2 regions of the Janthinobacterium sp. B9-8 genome follow, and region 1 is predicted to be linked to the other one. Evidence: predicted binding sites of a transcription regulator. Region 1 holds the regulator's gene; the other holds the start of a gene.
What was found. The regulator NrdR, encoded in region 1, represses ribonucleotide reductase genes. The targets are predictions, from matches to a motif close to CACNANATNTNGTG.

Region 1 (7,926 bases):
GACACAAAACGTGATGGCTTGGTGATTGGCGAAGGCGCTGGCACGCTGGTGCTGGAAGAGCTGGAACACGCACTGGCGCGCGGCGCCCATATTTATGCAGAAATTGCTGGCTTTGGCAGCAATAGCGATGGCACGCATGTGACTCACCCCAACTCCGCCACCATGGCCCAAGCCATTCGCCTAAGCCTTACAGATGCAGCGCTGCAGCCTAGCGATATTGGCTATATCAATGCCCACGGCACCGCCACCGATCATGGCGACATCGCCGAATCGAAAGCCACCCATGAGGTATTTGGTGAGCACACGCCAATTAGCTCGCTCAAAAGCTATATGGGCCACACCCTTGGCGCTTGCGGGGCATTAGAGGCATGGATCAGCATCGAGATGATGAACAGCGGCTGGTTCGCTCCCACAATTAACCTAACCGAGCCTGACGAGCGCTGCGCCGCACTGGATTACATTACCGGCACAGGGCGAGCCATTGAATGCGATATCGTCATGAGCAATAACTTTGCATTTGGCGGGATCAATACATCGCTGATTTTTAAGCGCTGGGCTTAAGTCTAAAAGTTCTGTAGACACAGAGATCAATGAGTACACAGAGGGCACAGAGAAAAGCGTTAAGAAAGCGTAAAGACATTGCACTAAGCAAGATCCCAAATGACTCTATTTTGCAGCTTGGGTTAGCAGGGTTAACTATTTTCTTAGTTTTCTCTGTGTAACTCCGTGCTCTCTGTGGTTCAAGATTTGGGTTTTGTTCATATACCTAGTTATTACAATCAAGCAAACACACCAAGGAATAAAAATGAAAAAATTTGCCACTTTATTAATCGCCGGTTTGTTATCGACTTCTGCATTTGCACGCGATACCGTATTACAAATCCCATTGGCCGATGTATTGGCAATGCCAGAGGCTCAGGGTAAATTGGATGGTTCGGTTAAGTTTTATTTGGCAGGGCAAAAAACACCGCCAATTACCCAGCAATTTTCTGAAGATATTTCAAATCCCAAAACCAATGCCTTAGGTAAAAGCGATGAATTTGGCTGCAAATGGGCCGCACTTTCTGCCTTGATCTCTTTTCAGAATTCAGCCAAACGCGAAGGCGCAAATGCTGTGGTGGATTTGGTGAGTTATTACAAGAAGAACGAAACAAAAAGCGACACCACCATTGAATGCCATGCAGGTGGATTTATCATTGGCGTAGCATTAAAAGGTCGCTACGCCAAAGTGGCGGAGTAATATGCAGGGTTCATGCCCACGCGCATAGATCGTCGGTGTGTGGGCATAAATACTTGCCCACGCTCCTTCAATAAATATCTGCTATTAGGCCTAAGGCTTTTTCAAAGCCACAGGCTCAGCCAGCGTGTAAACATCCACGCCCTGCTGGGCGAGTAGGGCTTCCAGTGCGGGCATGAGCGCACCGAGTTTTTCTTCTAGCGCATCACGCACGGTATCGACTACCACTTGTGTGGCGCGCTCGATTTCTACGTTGAATACGCTGCCAACGCGCTTACCTTCAAAAATGGTCATGCGGCGGGTTTCGGGGATCAGCCATACTTCAAACCAGCAATCTGTTTTATTGGTGTCCGATACCGTCAGGCTGGCGCCATCCAGGGCGATATACCCCTTGGCGAAAATGTATTTCATCCCGGCTTTGGGCACGCCAATTCTAAAGCAACAGTTTTCCTGATCTTTACGAATATCTAACAGCGTGGCGGCAAAGTCCACATGGCCGGAGAGCGGATGACCGCCGATTTCGGCACCATCTTTGGCGGCGCGCTCGGCATTGACATGGCTACCTGCTTTTAATTGCCCTAAGGAGGTTACGCGTAAACTTTGCAACATCACATCAAAGCTGGCTTTATCATCCGCAAAGATCTCGGTAACCGTCAGGCAAACGCCATCAATCGCCACGCTGGCGCCAATCTGAATATCTTTGCAAAACCCTGCCGGAAAAGCGATGCGAAATGTACGGATACCTTCCCTGTCATCAATCGCTTCAATCTGAGCAACACCTTGCACAATCCCCGTAAACATTTATTCAGTTTCCTTAAAGAGTTCTGGATTTGCTTCGCGCACACGCTTCGAAGACTTGAGTAAATTGCAATGATCACAAAAGTAGCTAATCGAGCCGCAAGCCGCGATCACATCGAGGGGCCGCTTACAATCAGGGCAAATCGGCACGGCTTCTTGCACGCTTTCATTCGGCATAAAATTCTCCAATATCAGTGAACCGCAGGGTGAGACGTAAATCGTCTCCAAATAGGCGGCGCTCTAATACCTTAGCTTGTAGCTTGTGGTTTAGGTCGGACAAATCAAGCGTAGCGATGCCTTTTGCCGTGTCACCAATCATCACAGGTGCTTGATAAAGCAGCATTTCATCCACCAGCCCCGCTTGAAATAGCGCCCCAACTAAAACGCCGCCCGCCTCAACGGTTACTTGGTTGCAGCCTCGGCGGCCTAATTCATTGAGTAAGGCGGTCAAATCAACACGGCCATGCGCATCGGCCAAAATCATCACTTCGGCCCCTGCGGCTTCTAAAGCCTGACGCTTTGGCTCGTCATCCTGAGCGCCCACAATCAATACGCCCGCTTGATTAAATAACTTTGCCTTGATCGGCATTCTAAGCTGGCTGTCAACAACCACACGCAGCGGCTGTCTATCTACCGTAAATTCCCGCACCGTTAGCTGAGGGTCATCCGCCAGTACCGTGCCAATACCAGTCAGCATGGCGCAAGATCGGGCACGTAGTTTTTGCACATCAGATCGTGCCGCCGGGCCGGTAATCCACTGCGATTGCCCATTAACCAGTGCCGTACGGCCATCCAGACTTGCGCCCATTTTTACCGTCAGCCAAGGGCGGGATCGCAGCATGCGGCTGATAAAACCTTTGTGATGCTCAAGTGCGGCGGCGTGTAAAACGCCTGACTCCACCTCAATCCCTGCCGCCGCCAAGCGCGTCAAGCCTTGGCCCGCCACCAGCGGATTAGGATCTGTCAGCGCGGCAACCACGCGCACTACACCGGCTTTCACCAAGGCATCAGCGCAAGGCGGTGTGCGGCCATGATGGCTACAAGGCTCTAGCGTCACGTAAGCCGTAGCACCGCGTGCCAAATCACCCGCAACACTCAAAGCCATGACTTCAGCATGCGCACCAGGAGCCCCCTTCACCACACCACCACCCGCAGGCTGACTAAAGCCCGCACCCACCACCTGCCCGTCTTTTACCAATACGCAGCCCACGCAGGGATTAGGCGTCGCACTATTCTGCCCTAAAGCTGCTTGCCGCAAAGCCAGCTGCATAAATTGATGATCGATCGCGTTCATTGGCTTCCTAAGCACGAGCACAGGCATAACAAAACCCACATCTTGAACCACAGAGGAAAAGGAGGACACAGAGTTTCACAGAGAAAACCAAACTTGGACTTTCTCTGTGAAACTCTGTGCTCTCGGTGTTCTCTGTGGTTCAAGATTTTGCAAGCGAAAATAAACTTTGAAGGTTAAACATACAGAGGTGTTTTATTCCTTACTCACTTCCCGAATCACATCGCGGAAATCGTCGACGTCTTGGAAGGAGCGGTATACGGAGGCGAAGCGGATGTAGGCGACTTTATCGAGCTTGGCGAGTTCAGACATCACCATTTCGCCAATCTGGCGGCTCATAATTTCTCTGTCACCTAATGACAAAGCTTTTTGAATAATGCGTAGGATGGCTTCGTCGACCAAGGGCGTCGGCACAGGGCGTTTATGCAGGGCGCGCTCGAAACTGGTACGGATTTTTTCCCGATCAAATTCGGCACGCTGACCATTTTGTTTCACCACCTGCGGCAAGCGCACTTCGGCGGTTTCAAACGTGGTAAAGCGTTTATCACAAATCGGACAACGACGGCGACGGCGAACCAAGTCGCCTTCATCAGATACACGCGAGTCAGCAACCAGCGTATCAGGGGAACCACAGAAGGGGCACTTCATCACAACCCCGCAAAGAACAAGAAAATAGAACTGAAGCTAAATCTTGAACCACAGAGGACACAGAGAGCACAAAGGGTCACAGAGAAAATCAAGCATCTGACTTAGCCACAGTTTTTCATGATGAAAGAGCTGTTTGCCTCTCCCATCACTTATTATTTATGCTAAGTCAGTCTTACCAAGGTTTTCTCTGTGAAACTCTGTGTCCTCTGTGCTCTCTGTGGTTTAAGACGTAACAATACTTAAACTACAAAATCAATTAAGCGCCGTAAACTGGGAAGCGCGCTGTCAATTCTTTTACTTTTACTGCAACGGCTGCAATGTTTGCTTCATCCGCTGGATTGTCCAGCACGTCTGCAATCAAGTTAGCCACGATCACGGCTTCTGCTTCTTTGAAACCACGGGTCGTGATGGCTGGGGAGCCGATACGGATACCAGAAGTCACAAACGGGCTTTCAGGATCGTTTGGAATGGCATTTTTATTGACGGTGATATGCGCTTGGCCCAGTACAGCATCAGCCACTTTGCCAGTCAGGCCTTTAGAGCGCAGATCAACTAAGAACATATGCGATTCAGAACGACCAGAAATCACACGCAGGCCACGCTCGATCAAGGTTGCAGCCATGGCTTGTGCGTTTTTCAGTACTTGCTCTTGGTATGTTTTGAACTCTGGTGTTGCCGCTTCTTTAAATGCCACCGCTTTACCGGCGATCACATGCATCAAAGGGCCGCCTTGCAGCGTTGGGAACACATTTGAATTGATCGATTTTTCGAATTCAGCTTTAGCCAAAATCAAACCACCACGCGGGCCGCGCAATGTTTTATGCGTAGTCGATGTCACAAAGTGAGCGTGTGGCACTGGGTTTGGATAAACGCCTGCCGCGATCAGACCAGCGTAATGCGCCATGTCGACCATAAAGTAAGCGCCAACTTTGTCGGCGATTTCACGCATACGCGCCCAATCAAAGCGCAGCGCGTAGGCAGAAGCGCCACCGATCAAGAGCTTAGGCTTGGTTTCAAGCGCTACACGTTCCATATCGTCATAATCGATTTCTTCATTTTCGTTCAGGCCGTAAGCCACGATATTAAAGAGCTTACCGGATAAATTTGCTGGCGAGCCGTGTGTCAGGTGACCACCGTGGCCTAGGTTCATACCCATTACGGTATCGCCCGGCTTCAGGATGGAGAAATACACGGCCTGGTTGGCTTGCGAGCCGGAATGTGGCTGCACATTGGCGTACTCTGCACCAAACAATGCTTTTACGCGATCAATGGCCAACTGCTCAACCGTATCAACAAATTCACAACCACCATAAAAACGCTTACCCGGATAACCTTCGGCGTATTTATTAGTCAGTTGCGAGCCTTGAGCTTCCATCACCGCTGGGCTGGTGTAATTTTCTGACGCGATCAGCTCGATATGCTCGTGCTGGCGAACAACTTCACCTGCAATGGCAGCGGCTAAATCAGGATCGTATTGGGCGATAGTGGCGGACTTGGAGAACATAGAGTTGGCGCTTCCGTAAGTCGGTTGGGAATAGGGAATGCGCAAGATTCTAACACGGACAAGCATTTTTCCAATTGAGGAATTCGCTATTAATCATGATACCCGCTCATAGATTATTCCTAGCTTGCCTTTTTTTACACCATTGCCCATGAATAATTTTTATTTTATCAGGAAATCTCATGCGATCATCTGACATGAAATCTAAAAACTCTGAAAGCATTCTTGATTTCATTAAGGAATAAAAGGTCAATACGGCAATAGGAATAAACGTCACGAAAAAGTACCCTATTCTGCGCCATGACGGCTCTGCCGCAAGATCAAATAAATTCATCCCCAGAAAGCCAGTCACTGTCGTACCTACCAAACCCAGAATCGTTACCACCGTCAGGCGCACCACCGTATCGGCCTGCCGATGCAAATCATCGTTTTCTAAATACTGGCTCATGCTATGGATGGATTCGCGTACTTCTGTAAACAAAGCTTCTGTGCCCAGATGGCGGCGGGCAATATGAAACATTTGATCGGCCACCACTTGATTAGAGATTTCACTAAACCAATAGCGCTGGGTAAAACGCAAAAACACCTCTTGCAGAATATGAATATCCCGTTTGAAACGCCGGGCAGAGCCTGCATCGCCCACTTGCAAACGTGATAACGCCACCGCCAGCCGGTCAGAAAACATCAGTAATGCGGCTTTATGAAAATGAGCAATCATCATCAGTAAAAAATACTGATGCCTGAATTGCCCCAAGGCACCGGTAAACGGATCGCTAAAAAAACCATGGGTATGCTTGCCTACCAGCACAAAAGCATGGCCATCACACATCATGCGAGTGGATGATGAATCATGGCGACGCTCCGGCACCCAAAAGCGGTCGTAGCAGCAGTTTGCTTCGAAATCCTGAAATACTTTGGCGGTATAGGGCAAATCGCCGCCCTGCGAAGGCCGCGTCACCATACCCAGCCGGTAGAAATCTTCATCACTTAGATCAAAGGGATCGTCAAAAGCCAGATAAGCCATCAAGGGCATGCGGTGATATTCAATTTGCCGATACCGCAGTTCGCCGATTTCGTTTGAATGGTGCAATACCAAAGGCCGCAACAAAGCATCCCAATGTTGTGCCATAGGGGCAGCGCGAAACTCACCCACATGGGATAAAAACTTGGATTTATCATTGTAATCCGAGGCGGCAATCACGCCTCCTTTTACATCCAGCCATTTCACCTGTTGCAAGCAGCTTGCCGCCGTTTTATCTTCATCCCACTGCGCAGGAAAAGCGCGGCCAAACCTGAACAGCGTATCCTGCACCCGGCTGAGCGGCACATTATCCGCAAGAATTTCAAACGCCAGAATTACGATATCAATATCATAAAAAAAATACAGATCAATATGCGCCACTTTAAAGTCTTGCCGCGTGCCATCCTTATAATGCATACGCACCGTACAGATATCATGCCGCCTGAATACATGCAGTGGTGAGCCGCCATAACTTGCCGTACTCCCCGCCTCTGCCGCCCCTTCGCCATATAAGAACCGCTGCACATAGGGCAGAAAAGTGACAAATTCGCGGTAATGTCGTTCTTGAAATGCCTGAGGATCCATATCAAACACTGAGGGCCGCATCTGCCAGGGCGAATCCTCATCCAGCAACTGATTCATCAGCTCCCAATGCCGCCCCATTACCGCCCCGCTGCCCACAGGCTGGGCGAGTGGCATCAACTGCAAAGGCCAAATTAAAATCTGCCTAAAATGGCGAACAATGGTTTCAGCGGCATCAGCCATCTTGGTCTCCCCTTCCTAATAAAGTAAGAGTAGATCAAAGCGCGCTATTAATAAGCCATCGAAAGGCAAAGACTTATTTATCCGCACAATCAAAATAACCCGCTCACCCCACAGGGCTTGCGGCAAATACAAGCAGACAACACAAAACCAGTAAATTACGCCTGCAAAAAAGCCCTTATTTACTCAGCGTAAATAAGGGCTTTTAAAATCAACCAACCGCACAATATTACATGCCTTGTACCGCATAAATGGCCAGCGTATTGCGCCAATAGCCTTGGTAATCCATACCACAACCAAATAAGAAGCGATCTTCTACTTCCAGGCCCACATAATCCGCAGCCACACCCACCGCTTTACGATCATGTTTTTTATCCACCAGCACAGCAACGCGTACTTCTTTTGCGCCTTGTTCACGGCAATATTCCAAGATGGCTGCCAGTGTATGACCCTCATCAAGAATATCGTCCACGATCACCACAACACGACCTTTCATGCTTTCTTGTGGTTTTACTTTCCAATCCAGCATGCCGCCACTAGTTTCTTTGCGATAACGCGTGGCATGCATATAAGACACTTCGAGAGGGAAGCGTAAGCGTGGCAATAAATGCCCTGACACAATCAAGCCACCATTCATAACGGTGTAAACAATCGGATTGGCGTATTGC
Region 2 (7,926 bases), 1.1 Mb from region 1:
GGAAGTCTCATGTGGTGTTGTATTTCTTTAATAAAGATCACACGCCCGGTGGTATTACCGAGGCGGTTGAGTTTAGTGATCGCTGCGCAGCATTTCGGCAATATGACACAGTTATCCTTGGCGTTAGCATGGATGATTGCTTGTCACACGAGCAATTTCAAGACGAGCAGGGGATAGAATTCGATTTATTAGCCGATCCAACAGGCGAAGTAAGCCGGCTCTATTACGCTCTACATGAGTGGGAGGCACATGGCGTGGTAAGATACGGCATAGACCGTTCCACGTTTGTAATCGATAAGGACGGCGTGATCCGCCATGCGTTTTATCACGTTGTCCCCAAGGGCCATGCGGCGGAAATTCTTAAACTCGTGAAACAGCTAGGGTGAACCCATGCAAATTGCAAAAAATACCGTTGTAACTTTAAATTATGAAATGTTCGATGCCACTGGCAAACAAATCGACAAAACCGAAGAGCCGATTGAATATCTGCACGGCGGTTATGACAATGTTCTTCCTTTGGTTGAAGAAGCACTGGAAGGCAAAAATGTTGGCGACAGCATTGATGTGACAATGGAAGCAGAAGACGCTTTCGGTGAACACGATGCAGATTTAGTTCGTGAAGAAGAAAAATCTTCATTCCCGATGGAAGTTGAAGCCGGCATGATGTTCGAAGCCGATGATCCTGAAACCGGCGAAGTATTGTTATTCCGCGTGACTGAAATCGAAGGCAACCGCGTTGTAGTGGATGCAAACCATCCATTCGCGGGTATGACTATTCGCTTTGTGGGTACTGTTGCTGCGGTTCGTGAAGCAAGTGAAGAAGAGCTTGAACACGGCCATGTACACGGTGAGCACGGCCACGATCACTAAGATGATTAGGGTTTGATTGAAGAAAAGCGAGCTTAGGCTCGCTTTTTTTGCGTTGGGGTAAAGCCGTGCTGCCATTTTAAATATCTGTGGCCCAAGTAGGCTGATATGAGCTGCTTTAATTTATGCCAATTTATTTCGTTTTTTAGCGTTTTATTTTTTTTTGATGAGTTTTATTAAAACAGAGTTGCGCTTGTCATAAATAATTAGCTTATATGTAACCTAAATGTAAAGTAACTCATCTATCGTGCATTCTTCCTCTTAGGGAGATGTAAATGAAAATTATTCTTATCGCTGGCCTGTTGGCGAGCGCTTTATCTGCGTGCAATACCACAAGTAATGCGGTTGTGGTCGCACCAGTGGCTGCAGCGCCTAAAAATGTGATTTTCTTCCTGGGTGATGGGATGGGGATGACCACTTTAACTGCTGCACGCACTTATGCAGTAGGTGAAGATGGCGAGCTCACCATCGATACACTGCCAGAAACAGCGTTTATCAAAACTTATTCAAATGACGCACAGGTCACCGACTCTGCGCCGTCGATGGCCGCCTATATGACTGGGGTCAAGATGAATAACGAAGTCATCTCGATGAGCGCAGATACACAGGCCAAAGAGCCGGGCAAAGATGGCAGCAATGGTTGTGTGGACAATAATGGCAAGTCAGTGACGACCCTGCTAGAAATCGCTAAGGCAACAGGCCTGGCAACGGGCGTGGTCACAACCACCCGCGTTACTCATGCCACACCTGCAGCAACCTATGCGCATATTTGCCACCGTGATGCAGAAAACGATATCGCTGCGCAGTTTGTACCGGGCGGCAAGGGCTATAACCCAGCACTGGCCGATGGTGTGGATGTGATGCTGGGTGGTGGCAGCCAGTTTTTCTACCCGACAGCAGCAAAAGGTAAACGCACCGATGGCCGTGATTTAGTGGCTGAATTAAAAGCGAAAGGTTATGGGTTTGCGGGTACGCGTGCCGAATTTGATGCGCTGGATGTTAGCAAAACGGCCAAATTTGTAGGATTGTTTGCTTCTAGCCATATGAGCTACGACTTGGATCGTGATGCAGCAAAAGAGCCTAGCTTGGCTGAAATGACCGTGAAAGCAATTCAGGGTCTTAAGAAAAACAATAAGGGTATGTTTCTGATGGTAGAGGGCGGCCGCATTGATCACGCCCTGCACGAAACCACGGCCAAAAAAGCCTTACAAGATACCGTTGCCTTTGACGATGCCATTAAAGCGGCATTGGCTGAAATAAAGAAAACCGATCCGGAGCTAAAAAACACCTTGATTGTTGTGACCGCAGATCACGATCACACCCTCGTGTTGAACGGCTACGCCAAGCGCACAGGTAAATCTTCTGCGACTAATCCTGGCGTATTGGGGCTAGTCAAAGATGTGGTTAGCGGCAAATTATCGACTGATGCAGACGGCATGCCTTACACCATTATTGGCTTTGGTAATGGCGAAAGCCGTGGTGATAGAAAAACAGCGCTGGATGAAAGCGTGGTGTTTGCCAATAGCTATCATCAGGAAGCCGCGATTCGCACTACAGCCGGAAATGAAACCCACGGCGGCACCAATGTATTTCTAGGGGCCGTGGGCAAGGGCAGCGATCAGTTTTACGGGGTGATGGACAACACCAATGTGTTCAAGCTCATTCGCGACGCTGTTGGCCTGTAAGCCACCGTAGAATCAAGGGAAAAATCATGATGAAACAAACTCTTATTGCAAGCGCTTGCATGCTCGCTTTTGCTCAGGCTGCTCAAGCAGCCGGTGAAGCCAAGAATGTTATTTTCTTCTTAGGCGATGGCATGGGCCCGGCTACAGTCACTGCTGCGCGTATTTATAAATACAAAGAAGAAGGCGCTTTAACGATGGAAGCGCTGGATGCGGGCAGATCGCGCACCGCACGAATCAAAACGTTTTCTAACGACGCCCAAACCACCGATTCTGCTCCGTCGATGGCCGCCTATATGACCGGGGTCAAGATGAATAACGAAGTCATCTCGATGAGCGCAGATACACAGGCCAAAGAGCCTGGCAAAGATGGCAGCAATCAGTGTGGTGACAACAATGGTAAGGCAGTAGACACCCTGCTGGAGCTGGCCAAAGCCAAAGGAAAGGCCGTGGGTGCAGTGACCACCACACGGGTAACACACGCTACACCTGCGGCGACTTTCTCGCATATTTGCCATCGTGATGCAGAAAACAGCATTGCCGAGCAGGCTGTGCCGGGCGGTAAAGGCTTTAATGCCAAGCTGGGTACTGGTTTGGATGTCTTGATGGGCGGTGGCAGCAAGCACTTCCTGCCAAATAGTGCGAAAGGCGCAAGGACGGATGGCCGCGATTTGATCGCTGAATTAAAAGCCAAAGGCTATGTGTTTGCCGAAAAGGGTAGCGAGCTAAAAAATGTGGATGCCAGCAAAACAGACAAATTATTAGGTCTGTTTGCTTCCAGCCATATGGAGTACGAGCTTGATCGCGTAAAAAAATCAATTGATCAGCCCAGCCTCAGCGAGATGACGACCAAAGCGATTGCTGTGCTGGCTAAAAAGCCTGAAGGATTTTTCCTGATGGTAGAAGGTGGCCGCATCGATCACGCCTTGCACGGCAATAACGCCAAGCGGGTGATGGACGACACGATCGCTTTTGATGATGCGATTAAAGCCGCACTGGCTGAAGTCAGAAAAACCGATCCAGAGCTTAAAAACACCCTGATTGTGGTGACTGCAGATCATGACCATACCTTAACTATTAATGGCTATGGCAAGAAAGGCAGCGACATTATGGGCACGGTAAAAAATTATCGTGATGGCAAGGAAATGAAAGATGCCGACGGTAATAACTATACGGCGCTGGTGTTTGGTAATAGCTCAAATCGCCCGGTAACACGCACCATGCTGGTTGAGGGCAATGCGGATAAATCACAGGTCTTGCACGATGATTATCAGCAGGAAGGCGCAGTGAAAGTAGGCAATGGCAATGAAACGCATGGCGGTGGAGATGTCATGCTGTTTGCTGCGGGCGCAGGCTCTAAAACATTTAAAGGCACACTGGATAACACCAAGGTCTTTGGTTTGGTAAAGCAAGCTGCTGGTTTTTAATGCGTACTGATTGGTAAAACAGGCCGGCGATTGCCGGCTTGTTTTTGTAAGGAATAAATCAATGAAGTATTTATTATCAGCTTTGATGATGGCTGTATATATCGGGCTAGCCAGTGCGGTGAGCACGCCCGATGTTGCCGCTTTGGTGACCTATGAAACGCGGGTAGTCACGCCAGAGGGCGTGAGTAAATCGACCCGGTTTCAGGAAACATGGCTGCGTACCAGCCAGCGGGTTTGGAGTGAACGTGTCTTGCCAAAAAACGCCGTACCCGAAGCCACTAAAGCAGCGCTAGGCCATGAAGGCCATAACCATAATATGAATTTTGCACTGGCGGCCAAATCCATCCAGCTGGATGCCAGGGGCGAGCTTAAATTTGAGCTGGTGCGGAGCAAGTTGCAGCAGATTGTAGAAATGAGCAAAAGTGATTATCGCGAAGTTGGCTTTGATGGCAGCTGGGAAAGCACCGCCTATATGCTCGATCGCAAGCAGCTTAAAAATATGAAAAAACGCAGCACGCCTGCGCCTGCCGGTGAAGTCTGGCTAGAGAGTCGCAAGGGCGGCATGTATACCATGGTGCTGTGGTCAGAGAAATTGCAGCTGCCTAAAATCATTGAAACAGGCAATGAAAACGGCGGTAGCTGGAGCCGAGTAACGGTGGAGCCGCAAGCCATGCCTAAAGAGATGCCTTGGCTGAAGTCGGCTGGTTTTAGCCGAAAAGATTATATTGATTTGCTGGATTAAGCCGCGTTGTATTTCTAAAAATGAGCTTTGTTCTTCGGTGAACAAAGCTCATTTTTTTGCTAGCTTACTGGCCGATCTGCCGCATCAGAAAATGCAGAATGATTGTTTATTAGGCAATTGGCCATCGTAAGAACGGCTGAAGGCCCGCCCCGTAGCAAGGGCTTGTTTCAGGCTTTTTTAGCCGTTTTTGACGATGTAAATAATCGGTTTTTTTGTCTTGTTACTTATGCACAACAGCGTTAAAACCGCATAAATACTCGCTTTGCTTAAGCTCGTTTTTTTAGTCTTTACCTTCTCTCTTTTCATCCCCATCCGTCACTTGCCTATCTCGCTGAAAGACACTAGTATTTGTGTTAACTCTTCTTGTTAAACACTACATATAGTGTTTCTCCACAAGAAATCCACAGAATTATCCACAGCGAGACGTGCCCACTTAGCCGCACGCGCAACTCAATGAGAGCCCTATGACCGATAGCGTTAACACTGCTCAGCAGCACAGCAGCTATGCTGAATACAAAACCATTCGCCGCGATGGATCTGTGGTGCCATTTGCACCGAATAAAATCACCGTAGCAGTGACCAAAACGTTTATCGCCGTATTAGGCAGTGATGCCGCTTCCAGCGCCGCCGTGCGTCAAAAAGCCTTGCAGCTGACTGAATCCGTTGTATCAGCGCTGATGCGTCGTAAGCCAGAAGGCGGCGCGATTCATATTGAAGATATTCAAGATCAGGTCGAGCTGGCGCTGATGCGCGCTGGTGAGCACGATGTGGCCCGCGCCTATGTTTTATACCGCGAAGAGCGCAGCAAAGAGCGTCATTCCCGCTTTGAGCCAGAGCATCATCACGCGATTAATGTGTTGTATCCGAATGGCAGCAGCCGTCCGCTCGATTTAGCGCAATTAAAAGAGCTGATCGCTTCCTGCTGCAAAGGCCTGGAAGGCACCACAGACCAAGCTGCCATGCTGGCTGAAACACTTAAAAACGTTTACGACGGCGTACCGGCGGAAGAAGTTCGCCGCGCGCTGATTATGTCGTCACGTCAGCTGATTGAAAAAGACCCGGCCTATAGCTTTGTAACAGCGCGTTTACTGCTAAACAACTTGCGCTCAGAAGTATTAGGCAAAGAAGTCAGCCACGAAGAAATGGCATCCAAGTATGCCGATTACTTCCCGCAATTTATCAAGCGCGGTATCGATGCTGAGCTACTGGATGAAAACCTCGCCCAGTACGATTTAGCCAAATTGGGCGCGGCGCTGGATCATAGCCGTGATTACCAATTCGGCTACCTTGGCCTGCAAACCCTCTACGACCGTTATTTCCTGCATATCGAAGACAGCCGCATCGAGCTGCCACAAAGCTTCTTTATGCGCGTCGCGATGGGCTTGGCGATGAATGAAATCAACCGCGAAGAGCGCGCGATCGAGTTCTACAACGTCTTATCCAGCTTTGATTTTATGAGCTCGACGCCTACCTTATTTAACGCCGGTAGCCGTCGTAGCCAGCTTTCTAGCTGCTACCTCACCACCGTGTCTGATGATCTGGAAGGCATTTACGAAGCGCTGAAAGAAAACGCGTTGCTGTCTAAATACGCCGGTGGCTTGGGTAACGACTGGACGCCAGTGCGCTCCCTCGGTAGCCATATCAAGGGCACCAACGGCAAGTCGCAAGGGATTGTGCCTTTCCTTAAAGTAGTCAATGACACCGCCGTAGCGGTAAACCAAGGTGGCAAGCGTAAGGGGGCGGTTTGCGCCTACCTTGAAACCTGGCACGCAGATATCGAAGAATTCCTCGAAATGCGTAAGAACACCGGTGATGATCGTCGCCGCACGCACGATATGAATACCGCCAACTGGATTCCAGATCTATTTATGAAGCGCGTGATGCAGGGCGCTGACTGGACTTTATTTAGCCCATCCGAAGCGCCTGATTTGCATGACAAGTTTGGTAAAGATTTTGAAAAAGCTTACGTAGCCTACGAAGCAAAAGCCGCGCGTGGTGAAATGAAAATCGCCAAGAAGATTCCTGCGCTGGGCTTATGGCGCAAGATGCTTTCTATGCTGTTTGAAACAGGCCACCCTTGGATTACCTTTAAAGATCCTTGCAATATCCGCAGCCCGCAGCAGCATGTAGGCGTGGTGCATAGCTCGAATCTATGTACAGAAATCACCCTGAACACCAACGAAAACGAAATTGCGGTATGTAATTTGGGCTCGGTAAACTTGGTGAACCACATCAAAAATGGCGAACTCGATACCAATAAACTGGCACGCACCATCACCACCGCGATGCGCATGCTGGATAACGTGATCGACATTAACTTCTACCCGGTGCGTAAAGCGCGTGAATCCAATCTGAAGCATCGCCCGGTGGGTATGGGCATTATGGGCTTCCAGGATTGCTTACATATGTTGCGCCTGCCTTACGGCTCAGATGCAGCGGTTGAGTTTGCTGATCTATCGATGGAAACCGTGGCTTACCACGCTTACTGGGCATCCACCGAGCTGGCGCAAGAACGCGGCACTTATCCTAGCTACAAAGGCAGTCTGTGGGATCGCGGTGTATTGCCACAAGATTCGATTAAATTGCTGGCAGAAGAGCGCGGTGGCTATCTGGAAATGGATACCAGCTCACGCTTGGATTGGACACAGCTGCGTGAACGCGTTCGCACCCACGGCATGCGCAATTCAAACTGCCTAGCGATTGCGCCAACAGCGACCATTGCCAACATCATCGGCGTATCGGCGTGTATCGAGCCAACGTACCAAAACTTGTTCGTGAAATCGAACTTGTCGGGTGAGTTCACCGTGGTGAATGAATACCTAGTGCGTGATCTAAAAGCGCGTGGTCTGTGGGATGAAGTGATGATCTCAGACCTGAAATTCTTTGACGGCTCGGTGTCTAAAGTAGAACGCATCCCGCAAGACCTGCGTGATTTGTATGCAACCGCGTTTGAAGTGGATCCAAACTGGTTGGTTGAATGCGCATCGCGCCGCCAGAAGTGGATCGACCAAGGCCAATCGCTCAATCTTTACCTTGCTGGCGCATCGGGCAAGAAGCTGGACGAGCTGTACAAATTTGCATGGTTACGTGGCCTAAAAACCACTTACTACCTACGCACCATGGCAGCCACTGCAGCAGAAAAATCCACCGGTAGCGGTGGCGAGTTGAACTCGGTTGCGGTAGATGGGGTGTACACCAACACCTCGGC

Region 2: VN23_RS12065 (ribonucleoside-diphosphate reductase subunit alpha) is a predicted target of NrdR. The motif match lies at 5,090-5,103, and genes of this name have one in related genera.

The regions. Positions count from the first base shown of each region.
Region 1 covers NZ_CP014222.1:1,593,031-1,600,956, forward strand. The annotation lists gene VN23_RS07185 (beta-ketoacyl-ACP synthase) at 1-561, shown strand, start outside; gene VN23_RS07190 (hypothetical protein) at 806-1,240, shown strand; gene VN23_RS07195 (riboflavin synthase) at 1,331-2,038, opposite strand; gene VN23_RS21335 (YfgJ family double zinc ribbon protein) at 2,039-2,212, opposite strand; gene ribD (bifunctional diaminohydroxyphosphoribosylaminopyrimidine deaminase/5-amino-6-(5-phosphoribosylamino)uracil reductase RibD) at 2,202-3,329, opposite strand; gene nrdR (transcriptional regulator NrdR) at 3,522-3,974, opposite strand; gene glyA (serine hydroxymethyltransferase) at 4,231-5,478, opposite strand; gene VN23_RS07215 (hypothetical protein) at 5,585-7,261, opposite strand; gene VN23_RS07220 (hypoxanthine-guanine phosphoribosyltransferase) at 7,488-7,926, opposite strand, start outside.
Region 2 covers NZ_CP014222.1:2,719,372-2,727,297, reverse strand. The annotation lists gene VN23_RS12090 (peroxiredoxin) at 1-386, shown strand, start outside; gene VN23_RS12085 (FKBP-type peptidyl-prolyl cis-trans isomerase) at 391-870, shown strand; gene VN23_RS12080 (alkaline phosphatase) at 1,143-2,552, shown strand; gene VN23_RS12075 (alkaline phosphatase) at 2,579-3,976, shown strand; gene VN23_RS12070 (hypothetical protein) at 4,038-4,718, shown strand; gene VN23_RS12065 (ribonucleoside-diphosphate reductase subunit alpha) at 5,183-7,926, shown strand, end outside.